Regions from separate parts of the Halomonas sp. CKK8 genome, predicted to be linked through region 1. Evidence: predicted binding sites of a transcription regulator. Region 1 holds the regulator's gene; each other region holds the start of a gene.
What was found. Region 1 encodes PhoB, which activates phosphate uptake and scavenging genes when phosphate is short. Its sites were predicted from a motif close to TGTCATANNNNTGTCANA; they were not measured.
Positions count from the first base shown of each region.

Region 2: phbB (acetoacetyl-CoA reductase) is a predicted target of PhoB. The motif match lies at 982-999, and genes of this name have one in related genera.
Region 3: P8934_RS10295 (inorganic diphosphatase) is a predicted target of PhoB. The motif match lies at 764-781, and genes of this name have one in related genera.

Region 1 is NZ_CP121193.1:3,934,062-3,936,324, reverse strand. It holds gene phoR (phosphate regulon sensor histidine kinase PhoR) at 1-737, opposite strand, end outside; gene phoB (phosphate regulon transcriptional regulator PhoB) at 739-1,428, opposite strand; gene ubiA (4-hydroxybenzoate octaprenyltransferase) at 1,516-2,263, opposite strand, start outside.
Region 2 is NZ_CP121193.1:3,448,142-3,450,404, reverse strand. It holds gene P8934_RS16240 (DUF3750 domain-containing protein) at 1-489, shown strand, start outside; tRNA gene P8934_RS16235 (tRNA-Met) at 808-884, opposite strand; gene phbB (acetoacetyl-CoA reductase) at 1,075-1,821, shown strand; gene P8934_RS16225 (DUF349 domain-containing protein) at 1,925-2,263, opposite strand, start outside.
Region 3 is NZ_CP121193.1:2,147,955-2,150,217, reverse strand. It holds gene P8934_RS10300 (phasin family protein) at 130-570, shown strand; gene P8934_RS10295 (inorganic diphosphatase) at 840-1,439, shown strand; gene P8934_RS10290 (acetyl-CoA hydrolase/transferase family protein) at 1,809-2,263, shown strand, end outside.

The DNA.
Region 1 (2,263 bases):
TGCGACAGGCCGCGGCCCAGTCGCGGCGGCAGCTGGCCGACCATGTCGCCATAGGTCTCCAGGTAGCCGGCCAGCACGGTCAGCGGGGTGCGCAGCTCATGGGAGACGTTGGCCACGAAGTCCCGGCGCATCTGCTCCAGACGGTGCAGCCGGGTGATGTCCCGGGCCATCACCAGGCGCTCGTCGTCGCCGTAGAGGGTGATCTGGAACTGCAGGATCAGCCTCTCGTCGATGGGCGAGGGCAGGGTCAGCGGCTCGCGATAGTCGCGGCCGTGGAAGTAGTCGACGAAGCGCGGGTCACGCAGCAGGTTGGTGATGTGCTGGCCGCGGTCGAGCTGGGGCTTGAGGCCGAGCATGCGTTCGGCGGCGCTGTTCCACCACTCCAGGTCGCCATGGCGGTCGAGCATCACCACGCTGTCGCGCATCGCCTCGGAGGACTCCTGGATGCGCTGCAGCGTGGCCCGCAGCCGCTGCTGGGTGAGGCGCTGGCTCTTCTGGTAGCGGTAGAGGCGGTCGAACAGCTCGCCCCACAGGCCGCTGGCGGCGGGGGGCTCCTCCTGGGGGCGCAGGGTGAGCCACTGGTAGAGGGCGTGCAGCTGGCGCAGGTGGAAGGTCAGGCAGATCAGCAGGCCGACGGCGATGCCGGCCACCATGGCGGAGAAGGGCCAGCCGACCAGGGCCCCGACGGCGACCAGGGTCGCCAGGCGCCAGAACTCGCGTCGCCAGAGCCGCCCCACGTCAGCCCTTGGCGGAGAACCGGTAGCCGGTGCCACGCACGGTCTGGATCAGCTGGTGATGGGGCTCGCCCAGCGCCTTGCGCAGGCGGCGGATATGCACGTCCACGGTACGCTCCTCGACATAGACATTGCCGCCCCACACCTGATCGAGCAGCTGCCCGCGGGTGTAGGCGCGTTCCTGGTGGGTCATGAAGAACTGCAGCAGGCGGTACTCGGTGGGCCCCATCTCCAGCGAGCGGCCATCGACGCTGACCCGGTGGCTGACTGGGTCGAGCAGCAGCCCGGCGACCTCCACCGGGTCCTCGATGCCCCGCGGCGTGGCACGGCGCAGCACCGCCTTGAGGCGCGCCACCAGCTCGCGCGGCGAGAAGGGCTTGGTGATGTAGTCGTCGGCGCCGGCCTCGAGCCCCTGGATCTTGTTGTCCTCCTCGCCCTTGGCGGTGAGCATGATGATCGGCAGCTCGGCGGTGGCCTCCTCGCGCTTCAGGCGACGCGCCAGCTCGATGCCGCTGGTGCCGGGCATCATCCAGTCGAGCAGCACCAGGTCGGGCTGGTGGTCGACCACCATGGCGTGGGCATCCTGGGCATTGTCCGCCTCGAGGACGCGATAGTCGGCCATCTCCAGCGCCACCGCGATCATCTCGCGGATCGGCGCCTCATCATCGACGATCAGTACGGTCTTGGCGGTCATCCCGGAGCCTCGTGGTCAATGACAGATCGATGACGATGACAGCACGTCATGATGACAATAGCGTGACAGCCCCGGCCTGTCGCCCGCTCAGCCGCCGTTCACCGTGGGCCACAGGGAGAGCGCGATGCCGGCGAAGACCAGCAGGCCCGACCAGTGGTTGTTGAGAAAGGCCTGGAAGCAACGGTCCCGGTCCCGCCCGCGGATCAGCAACTGCTGGTGCAAGAAGGTCGCCGCCATGGCGGCAAGCCCCAGCCAGAAGAAGCCCCCCAGCGCCAGCAGCCCGCCGGCCCAGGCCAGCAGCCCCAGGGTCAGGCCCTGCAGCAGGCCGATCATCAGCCGGTCGGCGCGGCCGAACAGCACCGCGGTGGACTTGATGCCGATCTTCAGGTCGTCGTCGCGGTCGACCATGGCGTACTCGGTGTCGTAGGCCACCGTCCAGGCCACATTGGCGGCGAAGAGCAGCCAGGCGACCGGCGGCAGCGAGCCCAGCACGGCACCGAAGGCCATGGGGATCGCCCAGGAGAAGGCCGCGCCAAGGAAGGCCTGGGGCAGGTGGGTGTAGCGCTTCATGAAGGGGTAGATGAAAGCCAGGATCACCCCCACCACCGAGAGCATCACCGTGAAGAGGTTGGTGAACCAGACCAGCACGAAGGCGGCCATCACCAGCATCAGGAACAGCGCCTGGGCCTCCCCCTCGCTGATCCGACCGGTGGCCAGGGGGCGGTTCCTGGTGCGCTTGACGTGGCCATCGAAGTGGCGGTCAGCATAGTCGTTGACCACGCAGCCGGCGGCACGCATCAGGTAGACCCCGGCCACGAAGATCAGCAGCACCTTG
Region 2 (2,263 bases), 490 kb from region 1:
CGTCCGGCCCTGGTGTCCCGCTCGACCCATACGCCGGACCGGGCCTGGTACGGCAGCGAGCCGGTGCTGCTGGCCGACTACCGTGGCGAGGCGGCCGCGCGGCTGATTCCCGGGATCGAGGCTGCGGTGGCGGCCTACCCGGCTCCCTCGACCTACCGTGCCTGGCCGGGCCCCAACAGCAACACCTTCACCGCCTGGGTGGTCCGCGAGGTGGAGGGGCTGGAGGCGACGCTGCCGGTGACCGCGGTGGGCAAGGACTACCTGCTCGACGGCGTGCTGGCCGCGGCGCCGGGCGGGCGTGGCGTCACCGCCTCGCTGGGCGGCCTGCTGGGGCTGACCCTGGGGCGTGACGAGGGGCTCGAGATCAGCCTGCTCGGCCTCGCGCTGGGCATCGACCCGCTCCGCCCGGCGCTCAAGCTGCCGGGCATCGGCCGGCTGGGCATGGCGCCCGCCATCAAGGGGCGAGGGGAGGGCAGCGGGGACCGCTGACTCTGAAGCGACAGGGAACCGATGACCGACGGTCATGCCATATGAAAAAGCCGACTCCCTCAGGAATCGGCTTTCTCGGTGTTTGGTAACGGGGACCGGATTGAGCCGATGACCTTCCTGGGGTTGTGAAGAGCCGAGCCCGACGAGTTACCAGAAAGTTTTACTGTAGACATGAAAAAGGCCAGAACGGGTAGGTTCTGGCCTTTTTCTTAGATTTGGTAGCGGGGACCGCTGACTCTGAAACGACAGGGAACCGATGACCGACGGTCATACCACATGAAAAAGCCGACTCCCGCAGGAATCGGCTTTCTCGGTATTTGGTAGCGGGGACCGGATTTGAACCGATGACCTTCGGGTTATGAGCCCGACGAGCTACCAGACTGCTCCACCCCGCATCAACGTGTGGCGTATTCTACAGGCTATTCGCCTTTGGTCAAGGATTGATTTCAAACGCTCGTCCCGGTGGCATTTTCTGGTCCATACTCCCTCTGCTGTCATCAAGGTGACAGGTCAATGAACAATACTGGCGATGGCCGGCCTGGCGCCACGCCAGACAAGATGTCATGCATATCAGGGAGGTAGTCAATGACAACACAAGCACCCGTCGCCTGGGTCACCGGTGGTACCGGGGGTATCGGCAGCGCCATCTGCCGCACGCTGGCCTCAGAGGGCTACACGGTGGTAGCGGGATACCACAACCCGGAGAAGGCCAAGGCCTGGCTGGAGACCCAGAAGGCCGAGGGTTTCGACAACATCGACATCGCCGGGATCGACCTGGTCGACTTTGATGCCTGCGTGAAAGGGGTCAAGGAGATCGAGGAGAAGCACGGTCCCGTGAGCGTGCTGGTCAACTGTGCCGGGATCACCCGGGACGGCACCATGAAGAAGATGACGCCGGACCAGTGGCACGAGGTCATCGACACCAACCTCAACAGCGTCTTCAATACCTGCCGCAGCGTGATCGAGAGCATGCTCGACAAGGGCTACGGCCGGATCATCAACATCTCGTCCATCAACGGCCGCAAGGGCCAGTTCGGCCAGGTCAACTACGCCGCGGCCAAGGCGGGCATGCATGGCCTGACCATGTCGCTGGCCCAGGAGACGGCCACCAAGGGCATCACCGTGAACACGGTGTCGCCCGGCTACATCGCCACCGACATGATCATGAACATTCCCGAGAAGGTCCGTGAGGCCATCCGCGAGACCATTCCGGTCAAGCGCTACGGGACGCCCGAGGAGATCGGTCGCCTGGTGGCCTTCCTCGCCGACCAGGAGTCGGGCTTCATCACCGGCGCCAACATCGACATCAACGGCGGGCAGTTCATGGGCTGATCGCCCGACCGTCGCACGCCCCTGTCGCCGGTGACCCTGGCGGCAGCCCCCACAGCGCGAGGCATACGCCTCGCGCTGTCGCGTCTGTGGGCGGCGTTGCCGATCAGGGCGGTGGCAGCTCGGCCAGGCTCTCGAGCATGCGGTCGAGTTCGCCCACCTCGCGCTCCCATAGCCCCTCGGGCATCGGGCCGGTGGCCAGCAGGTCGGCGAGTATCTGATGGAGCTCCTCGGCCCGAGAGGTCTGCTGGCTCAGGCTGTCGTTGAGGCGCTCGACCTGGATCGCCAGGCGCAGCGGGTCGTCCCGCTGGTTGACGCGACCTCCGGCCAGCAGTGACAGGTGGGCCCGCAGGCGTGCCAGTCGCTCCTCCACCGCATCGTCCGCGCCGGTCTGGCGGGCGGCATTGCGCCGCTCGTGGGCGTCCCGCAGTGGGCTCGGCAGCGC
Region 3 (2,263 bases), 1.8 Mb from region 1:
GGCGCTTGTCGACGCGCCGCGGTTATCAAAATCGTTATGTTGCACTGCACAAAAATGGCTGCTATCGTGCAGGGCATCAGGACGGGGATCGCCCGTTCCGTGGCATTCAGAACCCAGGAGGTTCCCACCATGACCAACGTATTCTCCTTTGACACCAAGCAGTTTGACACCGCTCAACTCGAGACCTTCTTCGCCCCGGCCCGCGCCTTCGCTGCGCTGTCCATCGACGTCACCGAGAAGCTGGTCAACGCCCAGCTCGACGCCACCAAGGCCTACAGCGATGCCGGCCTGGCACAGCTGCGCAACCTGGCCGAGGTCAAGGACGCCGAAGGCTTCAAGAACTACCTGGAAGGCCAGCAAGAGGTTGCCAAGGACCTGACCGAGCGCCTGAAGGGCGATGCCGAGAAGGCCGTGGCCCTGCAGCAGGAGTTCGTCCAGGAGAGCCAGAAGCTGACCGAGAGCAGCGTCAAGCAGGCCCAGGAAAGCGCCCAGCAGGCTACCGAGTCCGCAACCGAGACCGCCAGCAAGGCCGTCAAGGAAGCCGCACCCAAGGGCGCCAAGCAAGCCTGAAGTGGTGTTAACCCGGCCCACGGGCCGGGGTGAGGCAAGATCCCAGCAGGCCGCCGATCGATGATCGGCGGCCTGCTGGCGTTTTGGTGTTCCACGTGTCGGCTAATCCGCGGGCTAATCGAGGACAGCCCCCCTTTCCCAGCCCCATTTCCCGGCCGATGGCCGCCTGCCGAACGAGAACGGCGAGAGCACTTGTCATCGAGGGGTCATGCCGGCTGGCTAGGGTAGGGGAGCGTTACCCCAGCCTTTCCGTCCTCGAGGATAGCCTCATGATCAAGCCCATCGTCCTGCCGCTGCTGGCGGCTAGCCTGCTGAGCAGCGCCGCCCAGGCCCAGAACGTGTTCGATTACCCGCAGACCGAGAATGCGCCGACGACCTTCCATGTGGTCAACGAGATTCCGGCCGGCGGCTTTACCAAGTACGAGATCAATGCCGACCAGGGCCAGCTGATCGTCGATCGCTATGTGTCGATGCCGGTGCGCTATCCGGCCAACTACGGCTCGATCACCAGCTCGGCCGGCGGCGATGGCGACCCGCTGGATGCCCTGGTGATCACCCGGGACCCCATCTATCCCGGTGCGGTGATCAAGGTGAAGCCGATCGGCGTGCTGCGCATGGTCGATGACGGCGAAGCCGACGACAAGATCATCGCCGTGCCCGCCGACGACGTTGACCCCACCTACGCCGATATCGATGGCATGGAGGATCTGCCGAGCATGGAGGTCGAGCGCCTGAATGCCTTCTTCCGCGTTTACAAGGACCTGCCGGACGGGGGCGACATCGAGCTCAACGGCTTCGGCGATGCCAGCGAGGCGCGTGAGATCCTGACCCAGGCCCTGGAGGCGTACGAGGCCGCCGGGCAGGAGTGACGGCTGGCGGCGCAACCTTTGCCGTTCCGGCGGGCGCGGCGGGTCATGAGGGCCTCGACATCGGCAGGGCTACGACAAGCATTGCCCAGTCGATGGCCGTCTGCCGTAGGAGATCGGCGACAGCGCCTGTCATCGAGGGGCATAAGGGCCGACGCGGTTGAACTCCGAGCACACGATGCCCCCGATCTGGCGAAGGGCCTTGATGCCTGGCGGCCACCGGCGTGGCAACGGGCGAGTGACGCGGCTTCATTGCTTGATCCAGATCAACCCGATCAGACTTATGCTTAGGTTGCTAATGGGGAAAAGGGTCTTATCATATCGTGATGCATTTTACTCGGCTCGCAGGCCAATCACGACGAGGAGACGACCTTGGACAAGCTCGACACGCCCCGCATTGAAGCGCGTTGCCGCTGGGCCGGCTGGAAGGAGAGGCTGTGCTCGGCCGAGCAGGCGGCTGCCCTGATCGAGAACGGCATGACGGTGGGCATGAGCGGCTTTACCCGCGCGGGAGAAGCGAAAGAGGTACCGCGCGCCCTGGCCGAGCGTGCCCGTCAGGATCCGCTTTCGATCACGCTGATGACCGGCGCCTCGCTGGGCAATGACCTGGACAAGCTGCTCACCGATGCCAAGGTGCTCTCGCGTCGCATGCCGTTCCAGGTTGACGCGACCCTGCGCCGCGCCATCAATGCGGGGGAGGTCATGTTCATCGACCAGCACCTCTCCGAGACCGTGGAGCTGTTGCGCAACCGCCAGCTCGCCGAGATCGATGTGGCGGTGGTGGAGGCCTGCGCCATTACCGAGGAGGGCGGCATCGTGCCCACCAC